Regions from separate parts of the Streptomyces sp. NPDC050422 genome, predicted to be linked through region 2. Evidence: riboswitches for the same ligand, from Rfam matches in the RefSeq annotation. Region 2 holds a riboswitch; each other region holds the start of a gene.
What was found. A riboswitch is a leader RNA that binds a small molecule or an ion and turns the genes downstream of it on or off. The one in region 2 is predicted to bind thiamine pyrophosphate.
Positions count from the first base shown of each region.

Region 1: it holds a riboswitch for thiamine pyrophosphate, as region 2 does, so the genes downstream of both, ACIBJG_RS33910 (purine-cytosine permease family protein) here and thiC (phosphomethylpyrimidine synthase ThiC) in region 2, are expected to answer to the same signal.
Region 3: it holds a riboswitch for thiamine pyrophosphate, as region 2 does, so the genes downstream of both, ACIBJG_RS17960 (thiamine ABC transporter substrate binding subunit) here and thiC (phosphomethylpyrimidine synthase ThiC) in region 2, are expected to answer to the same signal.
Region 4: it holds a riboswitch for thiamine pyrophosphate, as region 2 does, so the genes downstream of both, thiO (glycine oxidase ThiO) here and thiC (phosphomethylpyrimidine synthase ThiC) in region 2, are expected to answer to the same signal.

Region 1 covers NZ_JBITIE010000028.1:9,046-13,056, reverse strand. The annotation lists gene ACIBJG_RS33925 (discoidin domain-containing protein) at 1-268, shown strand, start outside; gene ACIBJG_RS33920 (ATP-binding protein) at 193-678, opposite strand; partial or broken gene ACIBJG_RS33915 (hypothetical protein) at 713-991, shown strand; TPP riboswitch at 1,151-1,247, shown strand; gene ACIBJG_RS33910 (purine-cytosine permease family protein) at 1,230-2,648, shown strand; gene ACIBJG_RS33905 (gamma carbonic anhydrase family protein) at 2,707-3,309, shown strand; partial or broken gene ACIBJG_RS33900 (peptidase S15) at 3,430-3,688, opposite strand; gene ACIBJG_RS33895 (hypothetical protein) at 3,953-4,011, shown strand, end outside.
Region 2 covers NZ_JBITIE010000002.1:314,380-318,390, forward strand. The annotation lists gene thiC (phosphomethylpyrimidine synthase ThiC) at 1-1,264, opposite strand, end outside; TPP riboswitch at 1,257-1,390, opposite strand; gene ACIBJG_RS04105 (YibE/F family protein) at 1,462-2,802, shown strand; gene ACIBJG_RS04110 (SsgA family sporulation/cell division regulator) at 2,883-3,320, opposite strand; gene ACIBJG_RS04115 (IclR family transcriptional regulator) at 3,422-4,011, opposite strand, start outside.
Region 3 covers NZ_JBITIE010000010.1:243,022-247,032, reverse strand. The annotation lists gene ACIBJG_RS17965 (ABC transporter permease) at 1-160, opposite strand, end outside; gene ACIBJG_RS17960 (thiamine ABC transporter substrate binding subunit) at 247-1,350, opposite strand; TPP riboswitch at 1,431-1,547, opposite strand; gene rlmN (23S rRNA (adenine(2503)-C(2))-methyltransferase RlmN) at 1,589-2,695, opposite strand; gene ACIBJG_RS17950 (phosphatidate cytidylyltransferase) at 2,800-3,885, opposite strand; gene frr (ribosome recycling factor) at 3,885-4,011, opposite strand, start outside.
Region 4 covers NZ_JBITIE010000005.1:64,908-68,918, reverse strand. The annotation lists gene thiE (thiamine phosphate synthase) at 2-655, opposite strand; gene ACIBJG_RS08425 (Rv2175c family DNA-binding protein) at 760-1,125, opposite strand; gene ACIBJG_RS08420 (NAD(P)/FAD-dependent oxidoreductase) at 1,195-2,367, opposite strand; TPP riboswitch at 2,569-2,681, shown strand; gene thiO (glycine oxidase ThiO) at 2,679-3,860, shown strand; gene thiS (sulfur carrier protein ThiS) at 3,857-4,011, shown strand, end outside.

The DNA.
Region 1 (4,011 bases), on a different contig from region 2:
ATCCGACCGGGCCCGAATGGTCGTGGACCTCGGCTCGGCGCTCCCCGTCGGGAGGATCCTCGCGGAGTGGACGACGAGCAGGGTGCCGGGGGCGACGGTCGAGTTCAGCGACGACGGCGTCACCTACCGCTCCGGCGGAACACTGCGGGGCCGCACCACCACGACCGGCCTCACGGCCGGCATCACTGCACGCTACGTGGCGCTCGACGTCACGGGCTGGCGCAGCGGGTACGCACGCCTCAGGGCCCTTTCCGTATTCCCCCGGTAAGGCCGCCGGTGCGGCGGGTTCGTGAGGTGTCGGTGCGGTAGAAACGTTCGAACACGCGCTCGGCCTGTTCCGGAGGCCGGGCCCTGGTCCGTGACGTCGAGGAGCACGGCAGGTGGCTGGCCGGGGCGACCGGGTCCGAGTTCGATCGAGACGGGGGTGCCCGGTGGGGTGTGTGTGAGGGCGTTGCCGGTCAGATTGGACAGCACCTGGCGCAGCCGGAGTTCATCGCCGGTGACGGCGTAGGAGCCTCTGTCGTCCACCGCGAGCCGGATCTCACGCTCGGGGGCGAGCAGGCGGGCATCGCGTACCGCGTCGACGGCCAGGGCGAGCACATCGACCGGCTGCCGTTCCAGAGGGCGCTGCTGGTCCAGCCGGGCGAGCAGCAGCAGGTCTTCCACCAGTGTGCCCATGCGGTCGGCTTGGTCTCCCACGGTGGACAGGACGGCCGCCGTCTGCGACGGACCGGCCCGGCTGATGCCGGGTGTCCGCACGCTGGGGAGTGCGGGCGCGGGCCGTCGCGAGTGGTACGGGGCCGGGGACCTGCACCGTGTTCGTGCGGCAACCGCAATGCTGGGCGGACGGAATCTCGGCGGACTCGCTCCCGTCTACCCGCCGGTCACCTTCGGCTTCGGGTCGGCGCCCCGTGCCCCGTCGGTCGTCCGAATCATCTCCACCGTGGAGGTCGCCGGGGCCCCGGGCCACGGGGACACCTCCATGGACTGACGGTCCCCGCGCCGGCGCCCGTACCCCGCCACCGGGACAACCCCTCGAAGCCCACGCCCTGCTCAACGAGCCACGTGAGCAAGGCGGTATGCGGGCCTGCGACCGACCTGTCGGAGCCCAGTCGTCCGGGCCCGAACACGTGGGTTAGCCTTGCCGACGCAATCCGACACGGGGTGCCCCGACCAGCGGGGCTGAGATCACACCCGTCGAACCTGAACCAGTTAGCACTGGCGGAGGGATGTCATTCATGTCATTTCCACATGCTCCGAGCGGCCCGGCAGCCACTGACCGCCGGGCTGTCCTCGACGGGCGGACGCCCCCCGCCGCCGGTGATCTGCGCATCGAGACCCGCGGGATCGCCCCGGTCCCCGAATCGCACCGCTACGGCACTCCCGGGCGGCTGTTCACCGTGTGGTTCGCTCCGAACCTCACCATGACGGGCGTCTTCACCGGCACGATCGGCATCGTCCTCGGGCTGGACTTCACCACCGCCCTGGTGGCTGTGGTGCTCGGCACGCTCGTTGGCGCCGTGCCCACCGCGTACCTCGGGACCTGGGGCAGTCTCACGGGGACAGGACAACTGCCGCTCGCGCGGCTCGCTTTCGGCCGGGCCGTTGCCGTTCCGGGCGTGCTGCAGTGGCTGTCATCGGTCGCGTGGGACGCGCTCATCGGCCTCTTCGGCGGGGATGCGCTGGCTCAACTGTGCGGATGGCCGTTCTGGCTGGGCGTACTCGTGATGATGGTGGGGCAGGGCGTACTCGGTGTGTTCGGCTACGAGGCGATCCACCGACTGCAGAAGATCATGACCTTCGTGCTGGCCGCGGCCTTCGTCGCGCTGGCCGTCAAGCTCCTCGACGGCGTCCACCCCACCACCAGCGGGTCGGTGCACGGCGCCGACCGCGCCGGCGCCTTCGTGCTCACCAGCACCATCGCACTCAGCCTCGCACTCTCCTGGGCTCCGTACGCCAGCGACTTCAGCCGGTACCTGCCACGGTCCGCCTCCCGCCCCCGCATGTTCTGGTACACGCTTCTCGGCGTCACGGTCTCCTTCGTAGCCGTGCAGGCGCTCGGCCTGTGGGGAGCATCCGCCTTCACCGACCAGACCGCGAAGGGCGTCGATGAACTGCTGGGAGGCGGCACGCTCGGCGCGTTCGGCCTGCTTGCGGTCGCGCTTGCGGCGCTGTGCAGCAATGCGATGAACGACTACAGCGGCTCTCTGGCCCTTCAGACCGTCGGAGTGCCCATCCCACGGCCGCTGGCCGCGGCCCTCTCTGCCGTACTCGGCTTCCCGCTGGTGCTGTGGATGCACGCCGCGGACACCACGGCCCGCTTCCAGAACGTGTTGCTGTTCGTCGGTTACTGGATCCCCGGATTCGTGGCGGTCGTAGCCGTCGACTGGTTCGCACGCACGAGGGACAGGGGCGGAGCTTCGTTCGAGCCGGCTGCCGAGAGCGACCGCCCGCAGCCGTGGTGGCCCGCACTCGCGGCATTCGTCGTCGCCTTCGGCGCGGCGGTTCCGTTCATGGACACGAGCCTGTACGTAGGGCCGGTGGCCGCGGCACTCCACGGCGCGGACCTTGCCTACTACGTCGCGTTCGTCGCGGCGCTCGCCGTCTACGCACCTTTGCGGCTACGACGCCGGCCAGCCGGCCGCTGACCGGTGGGGTCGCGGGGGTGGTGTACGCCGGCGCTCCGGACACGGGATGATCGCGGGCATGATGATTGCTCATGAGGGCTGCTCGCCGACGGTCCACCCCACGGCCTATGTCGCTCCGACCGCCACGCTGTGCGGGGATGTGCGGGTGGGCGCCGGGTGCCGGGTGCTGTTCGGTGCGGTGCTCACCGCCGAGGGCGGTCCGGTGGAGGTCGGCGAGGGAAGCATCGTGATGGAGAACTCGGTCCTGCGGGGTACCCGACGGGACCCGCTGGTTCTGGGGCGGCAGGTGCTGGTGGGCCCCACCTCCTATTTGACCGGTTGCCGGGTCGAGGACGAGGTCTTCCTGGCCACCGGCAGCCGCGTCTTCAACGGCGCACGGATCGGGACCCGTTCCGAGGTGCGGATCAACGGCGTCGTGCATCTGCGCACCGTACTGCCGGCCGACTCGATGGTGCCGATCGGCTGGGTCGCTGTCGGTGACCCGGTGCGCATCCTCCCGACGGAGGACCACGACGGAATCTGGGCGGTACAGAAGGACCTGGACTTCCCCGGTCACGTCTTCGGCCTCGACCGCCCGGCCGACGGCGAGAGCCTGATGCCGGCGATCTCGGAACGTTTCGGCCGCAGCCTCGGCCGTCACAGCGACGACCGGCAGATCTGAGCCCCGCGGGAGGGTTTCCGGCCTGCCGTCCACCGCGCGGCCTCACCGGGCTGGCCCCGATCGTGGCCCTGCGGCGCCATATCAAGGGGACGGACGCATTGGCTCCGGCACGGGCAACGCTCAGGCGTTCACTCGCGGAACGCTCTCGTTCCAGGTCCGGGAGAAGCCCCTGCGACCGTCCTCGTAGCCGTCCACGTGGCATCGACATGGAGATCGGTCTCGTCCGATGTCAGGATCGTGCGGGTCTCCACCCGGACGTCCCATCCGGGGCGCCTGAACCGCATGGTCCAGGCCGACTCACCGCTCGCCGATCCGAAGTCGTCGGCGACGGAGGTGTACTTCGCGCAGCCCTCGGTCCGACCTCGATCCCGTTCTCCTCGTACCACTCGATCTCGGCGACCGTCACAGGCAGGGCCCACAGAATGCGGGCGTGTCCGCTGGGCAGCGGACAGTGCTCAAGGTCAGTCCATGAAGATGGGGCAGGCTGATCAGCAGGCAAGACCATGACCGTCCTTCTCCCCACACCCGGCGATCACCTAGGCAAGAACGAGAACCCGCAGGCCGGGCACAGCCTCGCACCGGGCCGGCCCAAAGTCGCCGACAAGGACCTCTACGGAATGCCCCCCGAAGAACGCCCGGACATGTGGCTCAACGGCCGATGTGCCCGGCGATCTGTCGGCAGCTTGCCGCCCAGAGGGCCGT
Region 2 (4,011 bases):
CGAGCGTGTAGAACGGCGCTTCCTCGCAGATCTCCTGCTGGAGGTCGATGTTCTCCTTGATCTTGTGCATCGGGACGTGGCCCGGGCCCTCGATCATGGTCTGGACACCGAACCGCTTCGCGACCGTGTTCAGTTCGCCGAGCGTACGCAGCTCCGCGAACTGGGCCTCGTCGTTGGCGTCCGCGATCGACCCGGGCCGCAGCCCGTCGCCCAGGGAGTACGTCACGTCGTACGAGGCGAGGATCTCGCAGAGCTCCTCGAAGTTCTCGTAGAGGAACGACTCCTTGTGGTGCGCCAGACACCACGCCGCCATGATCGAGCCGCCCCGGGAGACGATTCCGGTCTTGCGACGGGCCGTCAGCGGTACGTACGGCAGGCGCACGCCGGCGTGCACCGTCATGTAGTCGACGCCCTGCTCGGCCTGCTCGATGACGGTGTCCTTGTAGACCTCCCAGGTCAGTTCCTCCGCCTTGCCGTCGACCTTCTCCAGGGCCTGGTAGAGCGGCACGGTGCCGATCGGCACGGGGGAGTTGCGAAGAACCCACTCACGGGTGGTGTGGATGTTGCGTCCGGTGGACAGATCCATGACCGTGTCGGCGCCCCACTTGGTCGCCCAGGTCATCTTGTCCACCTCCTCCTCGATGGAGGACGAGACCGCGGAGTTGCCGATGTTGGCGTTCACCTTCACCAGGAACCGCTTGCCGATGATCATCGGCTCGGTCTCCGGGTGGTTGACGTTGGCCGGGAGCACCGCCCGGCCGGCGGCGATCTCCTCACGCACCACCTCGGACTCGACGTTCTCCCGGATCGCGACGTACTCCATCTCCGGGGTGATCTCGCCCCGGCGGGCGTACGCGAGCTGGGTGACGGGACGGCCGTCCCGGCTGCGCCGCGGCTGGCGGGGGCGGCCGGGGAAGACCGCGTCCAGATTGCGCAGCCCACCGCGCGGCGAGGTGTGCTTGAGCCCGTCGTCCTCGGGGCGCCCGGGGCGTCCCGTGTACTCCTCGGTGTCGCCGCGGGCGATGATCCAGTTCTCCCGCAGAGGCGCCAGCCCCCGGCGGACATCGGTCTCGGTGGTGGGATCGGTGTACGGCCCCGACGTGTCGTACAGCGTCACGTCCTTGCCGTTGGTGAGGTGCACCTGACGGATCGGCACGCGGAGGTCCGGGCGTGAACCCTGGACGTATCCCTTGTGCCAGCCGATGGACTTCCCGGCCTCGTCGCTCTGGTTCGAGGCAGGCGTGCGTGCGTCCGATGTGGTCATGAGACCTACTCCCTACGCCGGCATTACCCGGTAACAGGTTCGGCGGTCGGCGCAGCCTGTCCCGTACGGACGTACGGAGATCAGCGCCCTCTCAGCCCGGTGCTCCGAGCTCCCGCGTGTGCAAAGGTGCCACCACGCTAGCGCCCATGCTGGCGAGCTGAACAGAGGGCCCCTCCTCTTCTTGCGATGATCGGCCGGTGACGTCCCCTCATAGCGACCCCGAACCGCAGGACCATCAGCACGCGCACTCCCACAGCCACGGCCCCGCCGCTCCCGTGTCCAGCCATCTGCGCAAGGTGATCGCCGCCGTGCTGATCCCGTTCGCGGCCGCGGTCGTCGTCGGGCTCGTGGTCCTCTGGCCCGGTGGTGCGCCGGCGCACGAGCGCACCGGTGTCGGTTTCGACCGGCAGACCCAACAGGGCAAGGTGGTGAACATCGGCAAGATCGACTGCAAGGACGTGAACGCCTCCCAGCTGCCCATCAGCGGCGAGACCGCGCCACCCACGGGCGAGCAGGCCGGGGGGGACGACGGGGCCGCCCTCTGCAAGAAGGCCACCGTCGAGATCACGAGCGGGCAGGACAAGGGCCGGAAGTTCGTCGAGGTCGTCCAGCCCGACGCGCCACGGCAGCTGCGGGAGGGACAGGGGGTGGTCGTCGCGTACGCCCCCGACGCGCCCCATGACCTCCAGTACTCCGTCACCGACGTGAACCGGAAGTTCCCGTTGATGCTGCTGGCCGGGATCTTCGCGCTGGTGGTCGTCGCCGTGGGCAGAATGCGCGGGGTGATGGCCCTGGTGGCGCTCGCCCTGTCGTTCGCCGTCCTGACCCTGTTCATCCTTCCGGCCATCCTGCAGGGATCGAACCCGCTGGTCGTGGCGGTCGTCGGTGCGAGCGCCATCATGCTGATCGCGCTCTACATCTGCCACGGGCTGACGGCCCGCACCTCGGTCGCCGTCATCGGCACCCTGATCTCACTGCTCCTGATCGGGCTGCTCGGCTCGCTCTTCATCGGCTGGGCGAGTCTGAGCGGGAACACCGACGACAACACCGGCCTCATCCATGGCCTGTATCCGCACATCGACATGAGCGGGCTGCTGCTGGCCGGAGTCATCATCGGCTCCCTGGGGGTGCTCGACGACGTGACGGTCACCCAGACCTCGGCCGTCTGGGAACTGCACCAGGCCGACCCGACGATGAGTGCGAAGAAGCTCTACCGGGCAGGGATCAGGATCGGGCGCGACCACATCGCCTCGGTGGTCAACACCCTGGTGCTCGCCTATGCGGGCGCCGCGCTTCCGTTGCTGCTGCTGTTCTCGATCGCCCAGAGCAGCGTGGGGACGGTGGCCAACAGCGAACTGGTGGCGGAGGAGATCGTGCGCACACTGATCGGCTCGATCGGACTGGTCGCCTCGGTGCCGGTGACCACCGCGCTCGCGGCGCTGGTCGTCTCCGCGGACCGCTCCGGGCCTGCCCCGGATTCCGTAGCTCCGGCACTCGTACGGAGCGGCAGGGGGCGCCGTCGCCGGACGAAGTCCTGAGTGTCCGGACACGGAGAGCGATTCACCCGTTCGGCAGGTGTGCTGTTCGACCGGCATGCAGGCCAAGGACACGGGCTTCGTCAGCCGGCGTTCTGTTCCTCGGCCAGAATCCGCCCCAGCGCCTCTTCCAGATTGCCCTCGAAGTCACCCAGCGTGCACTCCTGACCGAGCGGCACGAGTTTGTCCGTCCGGTCGAGAAACGCTACGAGAGGTGCCGTACCCGCCCTGAAGAGCGCACGGTCGGCCCCCACCTGGAGCCGGATGTGGACGTCGGACAGCCCCTCGGGCTCGGTCGGTCCGATGTGTACATCGCCGTCACCACTGGGGCTGTTGAGACCGTCGAGCAGCAGCTCACGGCCGAAAGCCCAGGTGACGGGGGCGTCGCCGGGCAGGTGGAAGGTCATCCGGATCGCGTACGGATCGCACACTTCGTACCGGAGCTCCACCGGGATACGGAAAGAGAGCTCCTCGGAGACGAGGAAGCTCATCATGACCTCAGCTTGAACCGACTCGCGCATCGTTCAACCCCGCAGTAGATGAATCTGGCCAGGAATGATCCCCCGTGGCCCTATTGACGCCATCGTGGTGCACGCGATAGCAGATCACAAGGAGTGATTTTTCAGATACTGATAGAGAACACGAACGAACGCAAGAGGCTGGCCACTTCGCCACGTAGTCGTTCGACTGCGGGGAGCAACCGTTCTTCCTGGTCGAGAGGGACGGAAATGGCCATCGCGGCGGCCGTGAAACCGGCGGTGATCGGGATGGCCGCGCAGACCGTTCCGAGGGTGTACTCCTGTCGTTCGATGACAGGTTCCATACGCTCGATCGACCGCAGCCGCTCAAGAAGTGCCGGACGATCGCGCACGGAGTACCGGGTCAGCGGGCGCACCGGATGCCGGTCCAGGTGGTCCTCGCGGGCCGGCTCGTCGAGCTGGCTCAGCAGACACTGGCCGATCGCGTGGGCGTGCCCCGTCTCGCCGAAGGCCGCCCACTCCTCCACCGCGGGCGCCGCCGGGGTGTCCGCGACCGCGACGAGTTCGATCTCCCCGTCGCGGTAGACGGCGCAGTACACCGGGGCGCCGATGATGTCCCGCCAGCGCCCCAGGGACTGGGTCATTCTGCTGCGGCGATTCTGCAGTGCGCCGTCGTCCACGAGCCGCTCTGCGGCGGCGCCGAAGAGGAAGACGCCGTTCTCCCTGCGCAGAT
Region 3 (4,011 bases), on a different contig from region 2:
GCCAGAAGGTGAACCAGAGGACGTCTGTGATGTCCGGCCGGCTCAGCACCTCGCCGAACCGCCCGAACTGCCATACGCCGCCGGCCTTGAGCCCGCGTCCCACGATCGCGACGACGGGATAAGCGAAGAACAACGCGAAGAACGCCACGGGCACGGCCATCAGACCGAGCCGTACCGCGCCCCCGCGCAGCGACCGGGCGCGCGCGGCCTTCCCGCGCGCGCCCGGTCCGCGTACGGGAGTCTTCGCTACTTCACTACGAGCGAGGACCACGACTGGACCCACTGCTCACGGTTCTTGGCGATCGTGTCCGGGGCGACGGTCGTCGGCTTGTCGACCGTGGCGCCGAACTTCGTGAAGAGATCCGGCACCTTCGCACCCTTGGTGACCGGGCTGACGAACATGTTGAGCGGCATGTCCTCCTGGAACTGCTTGCCGATCAGAAAGTCCAGCAGAGCCTTGCCGCCCGCCTCGTTCTTCGCCCCGTCGAGCAGACCGGCGAACTCGATCTGCCGGAAGCACGTTCCGGTGGCGACGCCGGTCGGGGCGGTCTTCGGCTGCGGGTCCGCGTACAGCACCTCGACGGGCGGGCTGGAGGCGTAACTGACGACGAGCGGCCGGTCGCCCTTGGCCTTCTTGCCGCCCGCGGAGCCGGAGAACTCCTCGTTGTACGCCTGCTCCCAGCCGTCGACGACCTTGACGCCGTTGCTCTTCAGCTTCTTCCAGTAGTCCTGGTAGCCGTCCTCGCCATAGGTGGCGACGGTGCCGAGGAGGAAGCCGAGGCCCGGCGAGGAGGTCGCCGCGTTCTCGGTGACGAGCAGGTTCTTGTACGCGGGCTTCGCCAGGTCGTCGAAGGACTGCGGTGGCGCCAGCTTCTTGTCGGCGAAGTACTGCTTGTCGTAGTTGACGCAGATGTCGCCGGTGTCGACGGGAGTGACCCGGTGCTTGCCCGCGTCCAGCTGGACGTCGGCCGCGACCTGGTCGAGGCCCTTGGCCTCGTAGGGCGTGAACAGGCCGTTGTCGAGGGCGCGCGAGAGCAGAGTGTTGTCGACGCCGAAGAAGACGTCGCCGCGCGGCGAGCCCTTGGTCAGGATCTCCTGGTTGAGCGCGGCGCCCGCGTCACCGCTCTTCAGCACCTTGACGGTGTAGCCGGTCTGCCGGGTGAACTCCTTCAGTACGTCCATGGAGGCGTTGAAGGAGTCGTGGCTGACGAGAGTGACGGTCTTGGAGCCGGTGCCCTTGGTACCGCCGGTGCCGGCGGCCGAGTCGTCGGAGCTTCCGCATCCGGCGAGCGCGGTCGCGCCGAGCGCGGCGGCGACGGCCCCCGCCGCGATCTTCTTGGTGGTGCTCATGTGATTCCTCCTGGGATGACCAGGAAGAGACGCGGCCCTGCCCGCGCCGGCGGAAACCGGAAGCGGGCAGGGCGCAACAGCTTGAGTAAGGTCCGAACTTCCTACCCGGAATGACCCGGGCGAGGTTCAGAGGGTCTGCGGCCAACCTGTCCTTGGTGCCGCACTCTCAGCGCTGTGGCGCTCCCCTGTCGGAATATGAAGTTGATTTCGAGCCCAGGCTACACGGCCGGTTTCGGCCTCAGCGCTCGGAGGCCGCCAGCTGTCCGCAGGCCCCGTCGATCTCCTGGCCCCGGGTGTCCCGGACGGTCACCGGCACCCCGTGGGCGGCGATGGCGTCGACGAACGCCTTCTCGTCCTCGGGCCGCGAGGCGGTCCACTTCGAGCCGGGCGTCGGATTCAGCGGGATCAGGTTGACGTGGACCCGCTTGCCCTTGAGCAGCCGGCCGAGCCGGTCGCCCCGCCACGCCTGGTCGTTGATGTCGCGGATCAGCGCGTACTCGATGGAGATGCGGCGGCCGGACTTCTCCGCGTACTCCCACGCGGCGTCCAGCACCTCGCGCACGTTCCACCGGGTGTTCACCGGCACGAGGGTGTCGCGCAGCTCGTCGTCCGGGGCGTGCAGCGAGACGGCGAGGCGGCACTTGAAGCCCTCGTCGGCGAAGCGCAGCATCGCCGGGACGAGGCCGACGGTGGAGACCGTGATCCCACGCTGCGAGAGCCCCAGCCCGTCGGGCTCGGGGTCGGTCAGCCGGCGGATCGCACCGACCACGCGGTTGTAGTTGGCAAGCGGCTCACCCATGCCCATGAAGACGATGTTGGAGAGCCGGGCCGGGCCGCCGGGGACCTCGCCGTCGCGCAGCGCGCGCATGCCGTCCACGATCTGGTGGACGATCTCGGCGGTCGACAGGTTGCGGTCGAGACCGGCCTGTCCGGTGGCGCAGAACGGGCAGTTCATGCCGCAGCCGGCCTGCGAGGAGATGCACATCGTGACGCGCTCGGGGTAACGCATCAGGACGGACTCGACCAGCGTCCCGTCGTGCAGCTTCCACAGCGTCTTGCGGGTCGTGTCGTCGTCGCAGCTGATGTGCCGCACCACGGACATCAGATCGGGGAACAGCGCCTCGGCGAGCTTGTCCCGCGATCCGGCCGGGATGTTGGTCCACTCCGCCGGGTCGTGCGCGTACCGCGCGAAGTAGTGCTGCGAGAGCTGCTGGGCGCGGAACGGCTTCTCGCCGGTCGCGGCGACTGCTTCCTTGCGCTCGGCGGGCGTGAGGTCGGCGAGGTGCCGCGGCGGCTTCTTGGCTCCGCGGGGCGCGACAAACTGGAGTTCTCCGGGCTTAGGCATGGTTCTTCCAGTGTCGCAGACAGAACAGTGAGGGCCTGCCGCCCTGTGGACAACGGACCCTCACTCGTAAAACAGCAGGTCAGAAGGGGTGATCTACGCGCCTGTCAGCCGGAGCCGACGAAAATCACCAGCAGCAGCCAGACCACCGGCGCGGTCGGCAGGAGCGAGTCGAGCCGGTCCATGATGCCGCCGTGCCCGGGCAGCAGCGTGCCCATGTCCTTGATCCCGAGATCCCGCTTGATCATGGACTCGCCCAGGTCGCCCAGGGTGGCGCTGGCAGCGACCGCGAGGCCGAGCAGCAGCCCCTGCCACCAGGTCCCGTCGTCGATCAGGAACTGCATGCACAACGCACCGGCCACCATCGCGAAGGCCACGGCTCCGAACAGGCCCTCGCGGGTCTTTCCGGGGCTGATGCGCGGAGCGAGCTTGTTCTTGCCGAACCGCCAGCCGACGGCGTACGCACCCGTGTCGCTGACCACGGTCAGCAGCAGGAAGGTCAGAACCCGCTGGGGTCCGTCGTCGGCGGTCAGGAGCATGGCGACGAAGGTCGCCAGGAACGGCACGTAGAACGCGGCGAAGACTCCGGCCGTGACGTCCCTGAGGTAGCCATCCGGCGGCTCGGTCATCCGCCAGACGAGCACCGCCAGGGCGGTCAGCGCCATGGCGATCCAGGCGCCCTCGGCGCCCCGCGCGTAACCGGCCACGACCATGGCCGCGCCGCCGATCGCGAGTGGCACGAGGGGCGCTTTGATGCCCTTGCGCTCCTCCAGCCGGGAAGTGAGCTCCCACAGGCCCACGACGACGGCGACCACGACGACGCCGACGAAGACGGCCTTGACGATGAAGAGCGACGCAGCGACGACGGCCCCGAGCCCCAGGCCGACCCCTATGGCGGCTCCCAGATCACGGCCCGCACGTTTCTTCTGCGGAGGTGGCGGCGCGGTGGACATGGGCTCCTGCGGCTTCTCGTCACGGAACAGGGGGCCGCCGCTCAGGCGTCCGGCCCCCTGGTCCCGGTCATCACGGCTCTCAGCGTCTCTACCTGCGTCGGGAACGTCCGGCACGATGGGCATGGGCCGAGTCTGCTGGGCGTCATGCACATCATATGCAGGACCCGCCGGAGCGGCCCGCATCTCGGGCGCTGCCCGGTGACCGGCGCCCTGCGGGACGCCCCAGGAAGAGTCGTTCATCAGACTTCGAGCAGCTCGGCTTCCTTGTGCTTCAGCAGCTCGTCCACCTGCGCGACGTACTTCGCGGTGGTGTCGTCGAGCTCCTTCTCGGCGCGGCGGACCTCGTCCTCGCCGGACTCCTTGTCC
Region 4 (4,011 bases), on a different contig from region 2:
GTCACGCCTCGGCGCGGTCCCGGATCCTTCCCGCCAGCCCGGCGGCGGCCGCCGCCGGATCGGACGCCTCGGTGACGGCCCGCACGACGACGACCCGGCGTGCTCCGGCTTCCAGCACCTCGTCGAGGTTGCCGGCGTCGATGCCGCCGATGGCGAACCAGGGGCGGGCGGGGGCGAGCGAGGCGGCGTAGCGGACGAGGTCCAGGCCGGGGGCGTACCGGCCGGGCTTGGTCGGCGTGGGCCAGCAGGGGCCGGTGCAGAAGTAGTCGACGCCGGGCTCGGCGAGGGCCGCGTCGACCTCGGACTCGGCGTGCGTGGAGCGGCCGACGACCACGTCCTGGCCGACGATCGCGCGGGCGGCCGGGACCGGCAGGTCGCCCTGGCCCAGGTGCAGCACGTCGGAGCCGATGGCGTGGGCCACGTCGGCCCGGTCGTTGACGGCGAGGAGCTTGCCGTGGCGCTTGCAGGCGTCGGCGAAGACCGCGAGGTGTTCGAGCTCCTCGGCCGCCTCCATGCCCTTGTCGCGCAGCTGGATGATGTCCACGCCGGAGGTGAGGACCGCGTCGAGGAACGCGGGGAGGTCGCCCTGGCGCCGGCGGGCGTCCGTGCACAGGTAGAGCCGGGCGTCGGACAGCAGCGTGCGAGGCGTGGACATGGTGCGGTTCCCCCCGGGGACGACGATGGCGGTGGTTCGGTGTGGTGCCGCGCGGGAGGCGGGCCGCGACATGCGGCCCGCCTCCCCTGTGCGGCGCCGGTCTCTCAGACGGCGAGCGCCTGGGCGCGACGCTTCACCTCCGTGCCGCGGTTCTCACTCAGTGCCTGCGCGGGCGTGCCCGGCAGACTCGGGTCGGGCGTGAAGAGCCATTCCAGCATCTCCGCGTCGGAGTAGCCGTCGTCCCTCAGGAGCGTCAGGGTCCCCGAAAGGCCCTTGACCACCTTGTCGCCGTCGATGAAGGCGGCAGGCACCTGGAGCGCCCGGTTCTCACCACGTCGTACGGCAATGAGCTGGCCGTCCTTGACCAGCTGGCGCACACGCGTCACCTCGATATCGAACATTTCTGCGATGTCGGGGAGGTGGAGCCAGGCGGGGACGAGAGCATCGATCTTTACGTCAATCTCGGTCACGGGGACAAGCGTGCCATCCCGGACCGACAGTCGGTACCCGGGCCGACCGTACGGGGCGTCGGGCGGGCGTCAGAGCGTGGCCGATTTCAGGGGTACGGAGGGGTCGGCGACCCGCTCGGGGACGAGTTCCGCCCCCGATTCGACGAGTTTGCGGCCCTGTGCCAGATCGCGCGGACGGCCAACCGCCAGTACGGCGACGAGCGCGCCGCCCCGGAGCCAGCACACCGTCCACGTCGCTTCGGAAGGGTCGCCGCGCCACACCAGGGCGTCGGCCCCCGTGTGGTGACCCGCGTACTGGACGAAGCGGCCGAACTGCTCGGACCAGAAGTAGGGCACGGGGTCGTAGACCGGGGGCTGCCCCTCGCCCTCCCGGACGACAGCGGCGGCGACGGTCCGGGGCCCCTGAAGGGCGTTGTCCCAGTGGTGGACGAGCAGCCGCTCGCCGTACCGGGCCGAGGGGAAGGATGCGCAGTCCCCGACCGCGTACACGTCGGGGAGCGAGGTGCGCAGCGATGCGCCGGCGGTCACCGATCCGTCCGGGCCTCGTTCGATCCCCGATCCGGCGAGCCACCCGGTAGCGGGCCGGGCGCCGATGCCGACGACGACCGCGTCCGCCGGGAGGGTGCGGCCGTCGGTCAGGACCACGCGGCCGGGTTCGATGCGGGCGACGCGTGCGCCGGTGAGGAGCGCGGCGCCGCTCTCGGCGTACCAGCCGGCCATGGGGGCGGCGACCTCGGCGGGCAGCGCGCCGGCGAGCGGGCGGTCGGCGGCCTCGACCACGGTGACCGCGCAGCCGGCCGCGCGGGCGGCGGTGGCGAACTCGGCGCCGATCCAGCCCGCGCCGACGACCACGACGTCGTGCTGCCGTTCGAGGACCGGGCGCAGCCGGGCGGCGTCGTCCAGGGTGCGCAGGAGGTGGACGCCCGGGACACCCTCCGAGCCGGGCAGCACCAGGGGTTCGGCGCCGGTGGCGACGACCAGGACGTCGTAGGGGACGGGCCCGTCCGGGGTGTCCAGTTCGCGGTCGGCCGCGCGCAGTGCCGTCACGTCGAGGCCGAGCCGCAGGGTGATGCCCAGCGCCTCGAAGTCGATGTCGAAGGCCGAGTCCTCGGCCTTGCCGAGAAGGACCGCCTTCGACAGGGGCGGCCGGTCGTACGGCTGGTGCGGTTCGGCGCCGATCAGCGTGACGGGGCCGGTGAAGCCCTGTTCGCGCAGGGCCACGGCGGTCTGCACGCCCGCCATGCCCGCTCCGGCGATCACGACGCGGCGGCTGCGTCGCGATCCTGTCTGCTGCTGTCCGGTCTGCTCGTCCACCCGTCCACCTTAAGCACCTGACACAACGTCAGGAAGTCGGTTCCCGTGACGCGCCCACCGGATCGCCGTCCCCGCGCCGGCGTCCGCTCCCTTGCAGGCGGCGTGGGGCAGGGGTTTAGGGTGGCCGTGCACATCACTCGCGGGAGCCCGGACGGACCGGGCTGAGAGGGAGGCTGGACGGCCTCCGACCGTACGAACCTGATCCGGGTCATGCCGGCGAAGGGAGGGGCTGGACGCCCATGCGCATACACCGGACGAACGGGTCGGACGTCCTCGTCATCGGGGGCGGCATCATCGGCCTGGTCACCGCCTGGCGGGCCGCCCAGCGCGGCCTGGTCACGGCGGTCGTGGACCCCGCACCGGGCGGCGGTGCCGCACAGGTCGCGGCCGGCATGCTGGCCGCCGTCACCGAACTCCACTACGGCGAGGAGATGCTGCTCGGTCTCAACGTCGCCTCCGCCGCACGCTATCCGGCGTTCGCGGCCGAGCTGGAGGCGGCGAGCGGACAGGAGATCGGCTTCCGCGCCTGCGGCACCCTGGCCGTCGCGCTCGACGCCGACGACCGCGCCCATCTGCGGGAGCTCCACGCCCTGCAACGCCGCTCGGGGCTGGAGTCGGAGTGGCTCACCGGTCGTGAGTGCCGCCGTCTGGAGCCGATGCTCGCGCCCGGCGTACGCGGCGGGCTGCGGGTCGACGGCGACCACCAGGTCGACCCGCGACGGCTGGCCGCCGCGCTGCTGACGGCGTGCGAGCGGGCCGGGGTCACCTTCCACCGCCAACGGGCCGAACGGCTCACGGTCACGGGCGGCCGGGCCACCGGAGTCGAGCTCGCCGACGGCAGGGAGGCGGCAGCCGATCAGGTCGTGCTCGCGGCGGGCAGCCTCAGCGGCCGGCTCGCGGGGGTGCCGGAGCACGTCCTGCCCCCGGTCCGCCCGGTGAAGGGCCAGGTGCTGCGCCTGACCGTGCCCACCGCGTACGCCCCCTTCCTCTCCCGCACCGTGCGGGCCGTGGTCCGGGGCAGCCACGTCTACCTCGTACCGCGCGAGAACGGCGAACTGGTCATCGGCGCCACCAGCGAGGAGATGGGCTGGGACACCACCGTCACGGCAGGCGGTGTGTACGAGTTGCTGCGCGACGCGCACGAGCTCGTGCCGGGCATCACGGAGCTGCCGCTCACCGAGACCGTCGCCGGTCTGCGCCCCGCCTCCCCCGACAACGCCCCGCTGCTCGGCCGCACCGCGCTGCCCGGCCTGCACCTCGCCACCGGCCACCACCGAAACGGGGTGCTGCTCACCCCCGTCACCGGGGACGCCATGGCGGAGCTGCTGGCCGGAGGCGAGCTGCCCGAGGTGGCCCGCCCCTTCTCCCCCGGCCGTTTCTCACCCGCCGCCGCCCCCGTACGTCAGGAGCAGCCCGCATGACCGAGCCCGCCCCCCTCTCCGCCTCCCCCTCCGCCTCCCCCTCCCTCTCCGTCTCCGTGAACGGCGAGGCCGTCGCCGTCGCGCCGGGCACCACCCTGGAGGCCCTGGTCGCCTCGCTGACCCGCGCGCCCTCGGGCGTCGCGGCCGCCCT